Regions from separate parts of the Variovorax sp. 22077 genome, predicted to be linked through region 1. Evidence: riboswitches for the same ligand, from Rfam matches in the RefSeq annotation. Region 1 holds a riboswitch; the other holds the start of a gene.

What was found. Region 1 has a riboswitch for glycine ahead of ACTJLF_RS26545 (D-amino acid dehydrogenase). Riboswitches for the same ligand answer to the same signal wherever they lie in the genome.
Region 2: linked by a shared signal. The riboswitch ahead of gcvT (glycine cleavage system aminomethyltransferase GcvT) and the one ahead of ACTJLF_RS26545 (D-amino acid dehydrogenase) in region 1 are both predicted to bind glycine.

The regions. Positions count from the first base shown of each region.
Region 1 is NZ_JBQEQC010000022.1:72,015-78,823, reverse strand. It holds gene ACTJLF_RS26555 (FIST signal transduction protein) at 1-390, shown strand, start outside; gene ACTJLF_RS26550 (RtcB family protein) at 600-2,006, shown strand; gene ACTJLF_RS26545 (D-amino acid dehydrogenase) at 2,026-3,333, opposite strand; glycine riboswitch at 3,426-3,533, opposite strand; glycine riboswitch at 3,551-3,654, opposite strand; gene rfbB (dTDP-glucose 4,6-dehydratase) at 3,781-4,851, shown strand; gene rfbD (dTDP-4-dehydrorhamnose reductase) at 4,848-5,738, shown strand; gene rfbA (glucose-1-phosphate thymidylyltransferase RfbA) at 5,764-6,660, shown strand; gene rfbC (dTDP-4-dehydrorhamnose 3,5-epimerase) at 6,657-6,809, shown strand, end outside.
Region 2 is NZ_JBQEQC010000024.1:54,153-60,961, reverse strand. It holds gene ACTJLF_RS27825 (MFS transporter) at 1-1,028, shown strand, start outside; gene ACTJLF_RS27820 (L,D-transpeptidase Cds6 family protein) at 1,110-1,604, shown strand; gene ACTJLF_RS27815 (hypothetical protein) at 1,707-2,255, shown strand; gene ACTJLF_RS27810 (YkvA family protein) at 2,289-2,699, shown strand; glycine riboswitch at 2,753-2,833, shown strand; glycine riboswitch at 2,854-2,963, shown strand; gene gcvT (glycine cleavage system aminomethyltransferase GcvT) at 3,009-4,181, shown strand; gene gcvH (glycine cleavage system protein GcvH) at 4,234-4,605, shown strand; gene gcvP (aminomethyl-transferring glycine dehydrogenase) at 4,774-6,809, shown strand, end outside.

The DNA of each region.
Region 1 (6,809 bases):
ATCGCCATCGCCGATACCGCGGAAGCCGGCATGCGCCTGACCTTCTGCCGCCGCAACGCCCAGGCCGCGCGCGCCGACCTGATGCGAATCTGCGCGGAAATCCGCGAGGAACTGGAGCCCGAGGAACAGACGCTGGCCACCGCACGCGCCGTGGCGGCTGGCGAGGCCGAAGCCGCGCCGCATCCCGCGCGGCGCATCGCCGGAGCCGTGTACGTGAGCTGCTCCGGCCGCGGCGGCCCGCACTTCGGCGCGCCGGGGGCGGAGCTGCAGATCGTGCGGCACGCGCTGGGCGACGTGCCGCTGGTGGGCTTCTTCGCCGCAGGGGAGATCGCGCGGCACCATCTGTATGGGTATACCGGGGTGTTGACGGTGTTCACCGCGCCCGACTGACCTGGCGCCCGACGCGAAAAAGCGACGGGCGAGTTTTCGGCGGGAGGAACCATCGCTAGAATCCGCCCGCTTTCTTGAATCTCTGCTGCTGCAAGAAAGAGCCAGCCGCGCATCGCCTCCCTCGCGAGCGCGGCCGATCTTTTTCGCCTCTCCACGCAAAGTGCGACGAGGCAGGAAACCGACATGGTTTCCCGAATGGAACAGCAGCCATGAGCGATCCTCGCTTCTCCAGACTCCAGCGTGCCTTCTCGCGCGCCGGCATCGCCATCGACTACCGTGATGGCGTGTATCACCTGCACCATGAGGCCTCGCAGGCCACGGTGCTCCTGCCGCCCAGTCTTCCACTGGAAGAAAAGGCGGTGAACCAGTTGCTGGCATTCGCCAGCGTGCGCTCGCCCGACGGCGAGAAGGGCGTGTGCAAGGCCTGCGCGACGCCCGATTTCCACCCGGGCTCCGTCGCGCCCGTCGGCAGCGTCGTCGCGACCGACCCCGACTTCGTCATTCCCGCGGCAGTGGGGACCGACATCAACTGCGGCATGCGCCTGCTGACCACCGGGCTCACGCTCGACCAGGTGGCTCCGCACAGGACGCGGCTGGTCGAGAGGCTCACGCGCAGCCTGCTCGACAACGGCCGCGACGTGCCGGTGCATACGACGGCGTTCAGGGCGCTGTTCGACGTGGGCCCCTCGGCTTTCCTGGAGGCGGTGCGCAGCGGCGGGCTGTGGTCGTCGTGCGACCGCGACCGGATGCAGGCCGAGCTCGATGTCTGCATCGGCCTCGCGAGCTTCGGCGGCAGTGCCCGGCATGCACCCGAGGCCTACATCGGCGGCCGCCACGAGGTGTTCCGTGACCCCTGCCTCGGCACACCGGGAAGCGGCAACCATTTCGTGGAGCTGCAGGTGGTCGACCATGTCCTGGACCGCCATGAGGCCTACCGTGCGGGCCTGAAGACGGGAGATGTGGTCGTGATGATCCACAGCGGCTCGCGCGACATCGGATTTCACGTGGGAGGGCGATGGATGGATCGCGCCCGCGCCGAGTGGCCTGGCGGCCTGCGCCATCCGAAGAGCGGTCTCTACGGTCTGGCGGGGCCGCTGGCCGACGAATACCTGGAGGCCATGGGCGTGGCGGCACGCTATGCATGGGCCAACCGTGTCGTGTTGGCCGAACTGGTGCGGAAGGATTTCGCTGAACTGCTCGGTGCCTCGTCGTCGAAGCTGGTGGTGGACGTGCCGCACAACGTCGTGCTGCGGGAACGCGGCATGAACATCCACCGCAAGGGAGCGACGCCGGCGAATGCAGGCGACCTGGCGCTTATTCCGGGCTCGATGGGCGACTACTCGTATCTGGCTTCCGGGCTCGGGCATGAGGACTGGCTCTGGTCGTGCAGCCATGGCGCCGGCCGGCGGATGCGTCGGCAGCAGGTGCGCGCGATGCGGCCCGCGACTGCCGACCAACAGGCCAGCTGGCAATGCGTGACCTTGCGCGAGGAGCGCCGGATCGAAGAGGCGCCGCAGGCCTACAAGCCTATCGGCGAGGTGATCGACGCGCAGGAACGCGCCGGGCTGATCCGCTGCGCGGTGCGGCTCAGGCCCTGGATCACCTTCAAGGCGTGATCCATGGCCTGCCGGCTCGTCAGCCCAGAGCGGGCTGAGGAACGCGGGGACTGGGCGCCGGCATCCCCGTGAACGCGAAATCCACCTCCGGCGCCAGCCCGCTCACGATCCGCGCGATCGACTTGCCCGAGCCGCAAGCGTGCGTCCACCCCAGGGTGCCGTGGCCGGTATTGAGGAACAGGTTCGGCAGCTTCGTCTTGCCGATCAGCGGGACGTTGCTCGGCGTGGCCGGGCGCAGGCCGGTCCAGAACTGGGCCTGGGTGGTGTCGCCGGCGCCGGGGAAGAGCTCCTCGACGCGGCGCACGATGGCTTCGCAGCGCACGCGGTTCAGGTCGCGGTCGTAGCCGTTGAGCTCGGCCGTGCCTGCGATGCGCAGGCGGTCGCCCGATGCGGAGGTGTAGCGCGAGAACACGAGCTTGAATTCGTCATCGGTCAGCGAGACCTGGTGGGCCTTGGAGGCGTCCTTGACGGGCAGGGTCACCGAATAGCCCTTGGCCGGGTAGATCGGCAGCCGGATGCCCAGCGGCGCTGCGTACAGCGGGCTCAGCGAGCCCATCGCCAGGACGAAGGCGTCGCCACGGATTCGCTGGAAACGGCCTTCGCTGTCGGTGGCCTCGACGTGGTCGATGCTGCCGCCGGCCTCGCGCAACGCGGTCACGGTGTGGCTCATCAGGAACCTCACGCCCGCGGCGGCGGCCAGCGCGACGAGTTCGCGCGCGAAGCGGTTGGCGTCGCCGGACTCGTCCTCGGCCGTATAGGTAGCGCCGGCCAGCTTGGGGCGGATGTGGGCGAGGGCGGGCTCGATCTTCACGGCCTCGTCGGCCGAGATGACCCGGCGCTCGCAGCCCAGGGCACGCATCTGCTCGGCGGGCTCGAGGGCGCCGTCGAACTCCTTCTGCGTCGTGTAGAAGTGGAGGATGCCTTGGGTGCGCTGGTCGTAGCTGAGGCCGGTGTCGCGGCGCAACTGTTGCAACATCGAGCGGCTGTATGTGCCGAGACGAACGATCTGCTCGATGTTGTGGCGGGTGCGCGCCGGCGTGCATTCGCGCAGGAACTGCAGGCCCCAGAGCCACTGGCGCATGTCGGCACGCATGCGGAAGAGCAGCGGGGCGTCTTCCTTGCCCAGCCACTGCAGCACCTTCAGCGGCGCGCTGGGGTTGGCCCAGGGTTCGGCGTGGCTGACGGATATCTGCCCGCCGTTGGCGAAGCTGGTTTCGGCGGCCGGTGTGGCCTGCCGATCAATCACGGTCACTTCGTGGCCGAGTTGCTGGAGGTAGTAAGCCGAAGTCACGCCGAGCAGGCCGGCGCCGAGGACGATCACGCGCATTTCAAATACCTTTGAGGTTGCAGCGCTTGAACGGCGATCGGGTGAGTACTATTTGTTTAATAGTAAGCAACTGGACGACCGCTGTCCAAGTTGCCGCTCCCCCTGTCCTCGGTACCTGAGAGATTCATTCGTTGCGCCATTGCAACGAATTTGCTCCTTCGGTGCGCCACGTGAAGTGGCGTCTCTCCAGACGGCGTTTCAGTTGATGCAGTACTGACCCCTTGCCGAAATCCAAGACTTCGTCGGGCCGACCTGAGCGTTTATGGGAGTTTGCGCCTTCGGTAGGGCCACCGGGGTGGCCCGCTCTCCTGCGGTATCGCGAACGATTGTAAACACGCCGAGGACAGAATGGTAACGTCTTGTGTTTCCGCCAATTGGCCCAATGGGATAATCGAACGTTAAGGTTCATTGCGACACGGCGATGACCTTCAACATTCAGGGGACCCCATGATCTTGGTTACCGGCGGCGCTGGCTTCATTGGCGCCAATTTCGTACTCGACTGGATCGCGACCAGCGACGAGCCTGTCGTGAACCTCGACAAGCTGACCTACGCCGGCAACCTCGAGACGCTCGCATCGCTCAAGAACAACCCGCACCACATCTTCGTGCAGGGCGACATCGGCGACAGCGCTCTGGTCGACCGCCTGCTGGCCGAGCACAAGCCGCGCGCCGTGGTCAACTTTGCCGCCGAGTCGCATGTCGACCGGTCGATCCACGGCCCCGAAGACTTCGTGCAGACCAACGTGCTCGGGACCTTCCGCCTGCTCGAATCGGTGCGCGGCCACTGGAGCGCGCTGCCGGCCGACCAAAAGGCTGCTTTCCGCTTCCTGCATGTGTCGACAGACGAGGTCTACGGCTCGCTTTCGAAGACCGACCCGGCCTTCACCGAAGAGAACAAGTACGAGCCCAACAGCCCGTATTCGGCCAGCAAGGCCGCCAGCGACCACCTCGTGCGCGCCTGGCACCACACCTACGGCCTGCCGGTGCTCACCACCAACTGCTCCAACAACTACGGCCCGTTCCACTTCCCCGAGAAGCTCATCCCGCTGATGATCGTCAACGCGCTGGCCGGCAAGCCGCTGCCCGTGTACGGCGACGGCATGCAGGTGCGCGACTGGCTGTACGTGAAGGACCACTGCAGCGCCATCCGCCGCGTGCTCGAGGCCGGCAAACTGGGCGAGACCTACAACGTGGGCGGCTGGAACGAGAAGCCGAACATCGAGATCGTCAATACCGTGTGCGCGCTGCTGGACGAGCTGCGCCCCAAGGCCGACGGCAAGCCCTACAAGGAACAGATCACCTACGTCACCGACCGCCCCGGCCATGACCGCCGCTACGCCATCGATGCACGCAAGCTCGAAGCCGAACTCGGCTGGAAGCCCGCCGAGACCTTCGACACCGGCATCCGCAAGACCGTCGAGTGGTACCTCGCGAACACCGAGTGGGTGCGCAACGTGCAAAGCGGCGCCTACCGCGAGTGGGTCGAGAAGCAATACGACGCAAAGGCCGCGGCATGAAGCTGCTGCTGCTGGGCAAGGGCGGACAGGTCGGCTGGGAACTGCAACGCAGCCTTGCGCCGCTGGGCGAACTGGTGGCGCTCGACTTCGACAGCACCGATTTCCACGCCGACTTCAGCAGGCCGGAGCAATTGGCCGAGACGGTGCTGAAGGTCCGCCCCGACGTGATCGTGAATGCTGCAGCACACACGGCCGTCGACAAGGCCGAGAGCGAACCCGAATTCGCGCGCAAGCTCAACGCCACGTCGCCCGGCGTGGTGGCCGAAGCCGCCCAGCAGATCGGCGCGCTGATGGTGCACTACTCGACCGACTACGTCTTCGACGGCAGCGGCAGCAAACCCTGGAAGGAAGACGACGCGACCGGCCCGCTCAGCGTGTACGGGCAGACCAAGCTCGAAGGCGAGCAACTGGTGGCGCAGCACTGCCCGCGCCACCTGATCTTCCGCACAAGCTGGGTGTACGCGGCGCGTGGCGGCAACTTCGCCAAGACCATGCTGCGCCTGGCCAAGGAGCGTGACAAGCTGACCGTCATCGACGACCAGTTCGGTGCGCCCACAGGTGCCGAGTTGCTGGCCGACGTGACGGCCCATGCCATCCGCGCCACGCTGCAGGATCCGGCCAAGGCTGGGCTCTATCACGCGATTGCGGGCGGTGAAACGACATGGCACGGCTATGCGCGCTTCGTGCTCGAAATGGCGCAGCAGGCCGGCGTCGAACTCAAGGCCGGCCCGCAGGCTGTCGAGGCCGTGCCGACCAGCGCCTTCCCGACCCCGGCGAAGCGCCCGCACAACTCGCGTCTCGATACCACCAAGCTGCAGACCACTTTTGGCCTGCGCCTGCCGCCTTGGCAGGAAGGCGTTGCGCGCATGCTGCGCGAGACGCTTTGAAGAACACCCACGAAAAAACAGAAGCATGACCAAGACGACGCAACGCAAAGGCATCATCCTGGCCGGTGGCTCGGGCACTCGCCTGCACCCCGCAACCCTGGCGCTCAGCAAGCAACTGCTGCCGGTGTACGACAAGCCGATGATCTACTACCCGCTGAGCACGCTGATGCTGGGTGGCATGCGCGACATCCTGATCATCAGCACCCCGCAAGACACGCCGCGGTTCCAGCAACTGCTGGGCGATGGCAGCCAGTGGGGCATCAATCTGCAGTATGAGGTGCAGCCCAGCCCGGACGGGCTTGCGCAGGCTTTCATCATCGGCGACAAGTTCGTTGGCAACTCGCCCAGCGCGCTCGTGTTGGGCGACAACATCTTCTATGGCCACGATTTCGTGAACCTGCTGGCGGATGCCGACAAGAAGCCGTCGGGAGCCACCGTGTTCGCGTATCACGTGCAGGACCCGGAGCGCTATGGCGTGGTCGCGTTCGACGCGAAGGGCAAGGCCAGCAGCATCGAGGAAAAGCCGCTCAAGCCGAAGAGCAGCTACGCGGTCACGGGGCTGTACTTCTATGACAACCAGGTTGTGGATATTGCCAAGGCCGTGAAGCCGAGCGCGCGTGGCGAGTTGGAGATCACCGCTGTTAACCAAGCGTACCTTGAGTTGAACCAGTTGAACGTGCAGATCATGCAGCGCGGCTATGCATGGTTGGATACGGGCACGCACGACAGCCTGCTGGAAGCGGGCCAGTTCATTGCGACGCTGGAGCATCGGCAGGGGTTGAAGATTGCTTGCCCCGAGGAAATCTCGTGGCGCAATGGCTTTATCTCCAGCGAACAATTGGAGAAGCTCGCGGCTCCGCTGGAGAAGAGCGGGTACGGGAAGTATCTGCGGCACCTGTTGAACGATGAGGTGCGGTCATGAAAGCCACGCCAACGGCCATCCCCGATGTGATGGTGATCGAACCTAAAGTGTTCGGTGACACGCGGGGCTTCTTCTTCGAAAGCTTCAATCAGAAAGCCTTCGATGAAGCTGTCGGCCAGCATGTCGATTTCGTTCAGGACAATCACTCG
Region 2 (6,809 bases), on a different contig from region 1:
TGCAGCCGCTGTTCGGCCTGTACGCCGACCGCCACCCGCGCAGCTGGCTGGTGCCCACGGGCTTTCTGGTGGCAGCGCTGGGCGTGGTGCTGGCGGGGCTGAGCCAGAGCTACCTGCTGACCTGGATCGCGATGGCGCTGTGCGGCCTGGGCATCGCGGCCTACCACCCGCCGGCCACGGTGGCTGCACGCGCGGCCGGCGGCGGCTCGCAGAAGGCGATGAGCGTGTTCTCCGTGGGCGGCACCATCGGCGCCTCGTTCGCGCCGGTGCTGGCGGCCACGGCCGTGGGCGGCGGCAGCCTGTCGCGCAGCTACCTGCTGGGCGTGCCCGCGCTGGCGATGGGCCTGGTGTGGTTCGTCGTGAACACCCGGCGCGGAGCGGCCTCGGGCAGTGCCGCCGCGGGGGCGCGAAAGGCCGGCGACCATCTGATGAAGCCGCACAACGACTGGCGCGCCTTCGGGCTGCTGGTGGCGACCATCGTGGGCTGGTCGATCCCATACGTCACGGTGATGTCGATGCTGTCGCTGCGCATCACGCGCGACCTGCACGGCTCGGCCTTCCAGGGCGCGGCGGCGCTCACCGCGTTCACTGCGGCGGGCGCGGTCGGCACGCTGCTCGGTGGGTGGCTGGGCGACCGCATCGGGCGCATGGGCACGATCCGCGCGGGCTACCTCTTCGCGCTGCCCTCGCTCGCGGGCATCGTGCTCGCACCGAGCGCCGGCTGGGCGCTGGCCTGCACCGGACTCTTCGGCCTGTGCATGTTCCTGCCCTTCGCGGCGCAGGTGACGCTCGCGCAGGACTACCTTCCGCGCAACCCGGCCACCGCCAGCGGCATCGCGCTGGGGCTGGCGCTGTCGGTGGGCGGGCTGGTCTCGCCGCTCTTCGGCATGCTGTCGGACGCGCGCGGCCTCGGCGTGACGCTGACCGCCGTGCTCTGCCTGCTGTGCGTGGCGGCGGTGCTCGCGCTGCAGCTGCGCAATCGCACCATGCAGACGATGCCTGTCGACGCCGAGGGAGCCGCCGCCTGAAAGCGGCCCGGCGCATGTTCGCTGCCAGAATCGGGCGCAGGGCCGAAGGGCCGGCGAAACGACAAGGAGGGACACTGCGCCATGAATCGATTCCTGAGCTGCGTATTGGGGAGCACGCTGCTGGCTCCGGCTGCCTTCGGCGCCGGGCCGACGACGGCGGTAGCGCCAGGAGCGCCGGTAGCGCCAATAGCGCCGACGACGCCGGCAGCCGCCGCCGCGCCGGCCGATCCCGCAGCAGGCATCCGTGAAGTCGAGTCTGCAGTGCGCGCCTGGGCCGCGGCATGGTCCGCACGCGACGTGACTCGCTACCTCGCCGCCTACGCGCCCGACTTCACCCCGCCGCGCGGCCAGGACCGCAAGGCATGGGAGGCCGACCGCCGCGCCCGCATCGAGGAGAAGGCCGCCATCAGCGTGGAGATCGACAGCCTCGTCATCAGCCTCAAGGGACAGGCGGCCACCGCCAGCTTCCAGCAGACCTACAGCGCCGACAAGCTGCGCGAGAAGAGCCGCAAGACGCTGGAGCTTCAGCGCGTCGGGGGCCGCTGGCTCATCCGCAAGGAGGGCGCGGGCGGATGATGCAGGCGCCCGGACCAATGGCCCTGTAAGCCAAACGGTTCACGAAGGTGTCACCGCTTGCAACCATGCTGCAGCCTTCGTTTCCCCAAGGCTGTGGCTGCCATGTTTCCCACCAAGACCGACAAGGCGCGCAACGAACTCCAGGGCGGACAGCGCACGCTCACCCAGCGCGAACGCGCCCTGCTGCTGATGGCCGACGGCCGGCGCTCCCTGACCGACTTCAGTCCCCTCTTCCCCAACCGCGATGAAGCCGAGCGGACGATCCAGGCGCTGATCGACAAGGGCTACCTGCAGGGCCCCAAGGCTGCAGCCGCACCGGCCGAGCCTCCCGCACAGCCCGCGCCCTCGCCCATCCCGGCCGTCGAGCCGATCCAGGTCGCCACCGCCGCCGACACCTTCGACGGCAAGCGCTCGCTGGCGACCACACGCATGTTCCTGTTCGACATCTGCGAGCGCATGTTCGTGCGCCGCGACCCGAAGTTCGCACTGCAGATGCGCGACGCCCTGCGCGAGGCGCGCGACCGCGAGGCGATGCTGACCATCGCCGCGCTGATGCTCACCGAGATCGAGAAGACCGCCGGCGTGGAGCGCGCCGAATCGCTGCGCGAGCGCATCGACCGGCTGCTGCCGCCGGCCGAAGTGATTCACTGAAGACCCCGGCCGGGGCTGTGACACCATCGCCGGGTGAATCTTTCCTCGCGTCCCCCACCCGCGCTGTCCGAGCGGCTTCGCAACTGGGCCAGGCGCCTCAAGCGCGACGGCGTCACGCTCTGGTTCGCCTGCCGGCACGCCGCCACGCCCTGGTATGCCAAGGCGCTGGGCGTGTTCGTGGTGGCCTATGCCCTGAGCCCGATCGACCTGATCCCCGACTTCGTGCCGGTGCTGGGCTACGTCGACGACGTGCTGCTGCTGCCGGGGCTGATCTGGCTCACGATCAGGCTGATTCCGGCATCCGTCCTCGCCGAATGCCGTTTGCAGGCCGATGCCTGGATCCAGCGTGCCGGCTCCAGGCCGACCAGCCGCTGGGGCGCCGCGCTGGCCGTGGCGGTGTGGATTGCGGTCGCCGCCGGGGGCTGGTACCTGTGGGCGCGCTGATCGCAAAAGCCCGAATCGCCGGCCATGCCGCGCGATCCACTACACTCCCCGGGGTCAGGAGAGAGCCCCGCATGCCGGGGCCGCCGAAGGCGCAGGGGGAAGTTTCCCCCGAACGCTCAGGCAAAAGGACTGACGAGGCGCCGGTGAAAACCGGCGTTTCCTTGCTGGAGAGAGGCCGCCGCCAAACACAGGCAGCGGCCCACCGAAGGAGCAAACCCCGATCGTGGGGCGAATCTCTCAGGTAAAGCGGACAGCAGGGGTGGCCCATGGCTTGCGTCATGGATTTCGACTGCCCCTTTGGAGTGCCCCGTGGCCGCTTCCTCCGCATCCGCTACCGAACTTCTCAAGACGCCGCTGTACGACCTCCACCTGGAGCTGGGCGCACGCATGGTGCCCTTCGCCGGCTATTCGATGCCGGTCCAGTACCCCGCCGGCCTGATGGCCGAGCACAAGCACACGCGCGACGCGGCCGGTCTGTTCGACATCTCACACATGGGCCAGCTGCGCCTGGTCGGCCCCGACGCCGCGGCCGCGTTCGAGACCCTGATGCCCGTCGACGTGATCGACCTGCCCGCCGGCAAGCAGCGCTACGGCCTGCTGCTGAACGACGAGGGCGGCATCCTCGACGACCTGATGTTCTTCAACGAGGGCAACGGCTCGATCTTCGTGATCGTCAACGGCGCCTGCAAGGCGGCCGACATCGCCCACATCCAGCAGAAGATCGGCTCGCGCTGCGAGGTGCGCCCCCTGCCCGACCATGCCCTGCTCGCGCTGCAGGGCCCACAGGCCGCGGCCACGCTGGCGCGGTTGTCGCCCGGCGTCGAGCGCTTCGTGTTCATGACTGGCGGCGCTGTGCAGATCGGCGGCATTGCGGCCTTCGTCACCCGCAGCGGCTACACCGGCGAAGACGGCTTCGAGATCTCGGTGGCCGCATCCGACGCCGAACGCCTCGCCCGCCTGCTGCTGGCCCAGCCCGAGGTCAAGCCCATCGGCCTGGGCGCGCGCAATTCGCTGCGGCTCGAAGCGGGCCTGTGCCTCTACGGCAACGACATCGACACCACCACCACGCCCGTCGAGGCCTCGCTCAACTGGGCGATGCAGAAGGTGCGCCGCGCGGGCGGTGCGCGCGAAGGCGGTTTTCCGGGCGCGGCCAGGGTGCTTGCGCAGCTCGCCACGGCCACTGCCGGCGCGGCCGGCCGCACCGACCACGACACGCTGAAGCGCAAGCGCGTGGGCCTCGTGGCGCTGGAGCGCATTCCGGTGCGCGACGACACGGTGCTGCAGTCTTTCGAAGGCCAGGACATCGGCCTCGTCACCAGCGGCCTGCTCGGCCCCACGGCCGACCGCTGCATCGCCATGGGCTACGTGGCCACCGCGTTCGCCGAACCCGGCACGCGCGTGCAGGCCATCGTGCGAGGCAAGCCGGTGCCGATGGAGGTGTCGACCATGCCCTTCGTGCCCACCCGCTACTACCGCGGCTGAACGGCTAGGCTCTGTACCCCGAAACATTTTTTCCACGAGGAGTTTTTCCACCATGAGCATCAAGTACACCAAGGACCACGAATGGGTGTCGGCCGAAGGCGACGCGGCCACCGTCGGCATCACCGTGCATGCGCAGGACGCGCTGGGCGACGTGGTGTTCGTCGACCTGCCCGAGATCGGCAAGACCTTCGCCCAGGGCGAAGTCGCCGGTGTCGTCGAATCGGTGAAGGCCGCCGCCGACGTGTTCATGCCCGTCTCGGGCGAGATCACCGAAGTGAACGAAGCGCTGCGCGCCGACCCCTCTCTCGCCAACAGCGACCCGCTGGCCGCCGGCTGGTTCTTCAAGGTCAAGCTGAGCGACCCCTCGCAGCTCGACGCGCTGCTGGACGCGGCCTCGTACGACAAGTTCGCTGCCGAGTCCTGATCCCAGAAATCGGACAGCCGAACGCAGAAGGAATACAAGAACCAGGCAGAAGTCGCAGAAGAAACCGAATCAACTCCTGGTTCTCCTTCCGCGACCTCTGCAAAACCTTCGCGACTTCCGCGTTCTGACCCCGCTCCCCCGCCCCAAGCTCTTATCACCAGCCCTGCCATGTCGAAGCCCGCTGCCCTCCCCACCCTGCAAGAACTCGAGAACGCCGAAGAATTCATTGCCCGCCACATCGGCATCGATGCGGCGGACGAGGCGCGCATGCTGCCGGCGATCGGGTCGGAAACGCGCGCGGAGCTGATCGACGGCATCGTGCCCGCCGCCATCCGCCGTGCCAGGCCGATGCGCCTGCCCGCGCCGGTGACCGAAGCCGACGCGCTGGCCGAGCTGAAGGCGATGGCGTCGAAGAACAAGGTGCTGCGCAACTTCATCGGCCAGGGCTACTACGGCAACCACACGCCGGGCGTGATCCTGCGCAACATCCTCGAGAACCCCGCCTGGTACACCGCCTACACGCCCTACCAGGCCGAGATCTCGCAGGGCCGCATGGAAGCCCTGCTCAACTTCCAGACGATGGTGTGCGACCTCACGGGCATGGCCATCGCCAACGCCTCGATGCTCGACGAGGCCACCGCCGCCGCCGAGGCCATGACGCTCGCCAAGCGCAGCGTGAAAAGCAAGAGCAACGTGTTCCTCGTCTCGGGCGACTGCCATCCGCAGACCATCGAGGTCATCAAGACCCGTGCCGCGCCGCTGGGCATCGAGGTCAAGGTGAGCACCGTGTCGGAAACGCTGCCGCACCTGATGGTGAGCGGCGCCTTCTTCGGCGTGCTCGCGCAGTACCCTGCCACCACCGGCCACGTGCACGACCTGCGTCCGCTCGCGGGCCACGCGCACCAGTGCGACGCGGCCTTCATCGTCGCGGCCGACCTGCTGGCGCTGACGCTGCTCGCGCCTCCGGGCGAATGGGGTGCCGACATCGTCTGCGGCACCACGCAACGCTTCGGCATGCCGCTGTGCAACGGCGGCCCGCACGCCGCCTACCTGGCCTGCCGCGACGAGTTCAAGCGCTCGCTGCCGGGCCGCCTGGTGGGCGTGAGCGTCGACACGCACGGCCAGCCGGCCTACCGCCTCGCGCTGCAGACGCGCGAGCAGCACATCCGCCGCGAGAAGGCCACCTCCAACATCTGTACCGCGCAGGTGCTGCCGGCCGTGGTGGCCAGCATGTACGCCGTGTACCACGGGCCCGACGGCCTCACACGCATCGCGCAGCGCGTGGCTGCCCTCACCGCCGTGCTGGCCAAGGGCCTCGCGCAGATGGGCCGCGAGCCGGTGAATGCCACCGCGTTCGACTCGCTGACCATCCGCACCGGCGAAGACACGCAGGCGATCATCGAGCGCGCGCAGGCAGCAGGCGTCAACCTGCGCCAACGCCTGCAGCAGCACCTGGGCATCTCGCTGGACGAGACCAGCACGCGCGCCGACGTCGAAATGCTGTGGGCCCTGTTCGCGCCCGCCGGCACGCAGGCGCCGCGCTTCGACGAGCTCGCCGGCAACACCACGCCGCTGATCCCCGAAGACCTGCGCCGCACCAGCGCATTCCTCACGCACCCGGTGTTCAACACCCACAAGAGCGAGACGGCGATGCTGCGCTACATCCGCAGCCTGTCGGACAAGGACCTCGCGCTCGACCGCAGCATGATCCCGCTGGGCAGCTGCACCATGAAGCTCAACGCGACCAGCGAGATGATCCCCATCACCTGGCCCGAGTTCGCCAACATCCACCCCTTCGCGCCGGCCGACCAGCTGCAGGGCTATGCCCAGCTCGACGCCCAGCTGCGCGCCTGGCTGTGCGAGGCCACGGGCTACGCGGGCATCAGCCTGCAGCCCAACGCGGGTTCGCAGGGCGAGTACGCGGGCCTGCTGGCCATCAAGTCCTTCCACGAGGCCAAGGGCCAGGGCCACCGCAACATCTGCCTGATTCCGTCTTCCGCGCACGGCACCAACCCGGCCAGCGCACAGATGGTCGGCCTGCAGGTGGTGGTGACGGCCTGCGACGCGCAGGGCAACGTCGACATCGACGACCTCAAGCGCGCCTGCGAGAAGCACAGCGCCAACCTGGCCGCGGTGATGATCACCTACCCCAGCACCCACGGCGTGTTCGAGACCCGCGTGAAGGAGCTGTGCGAGCTGGTGCA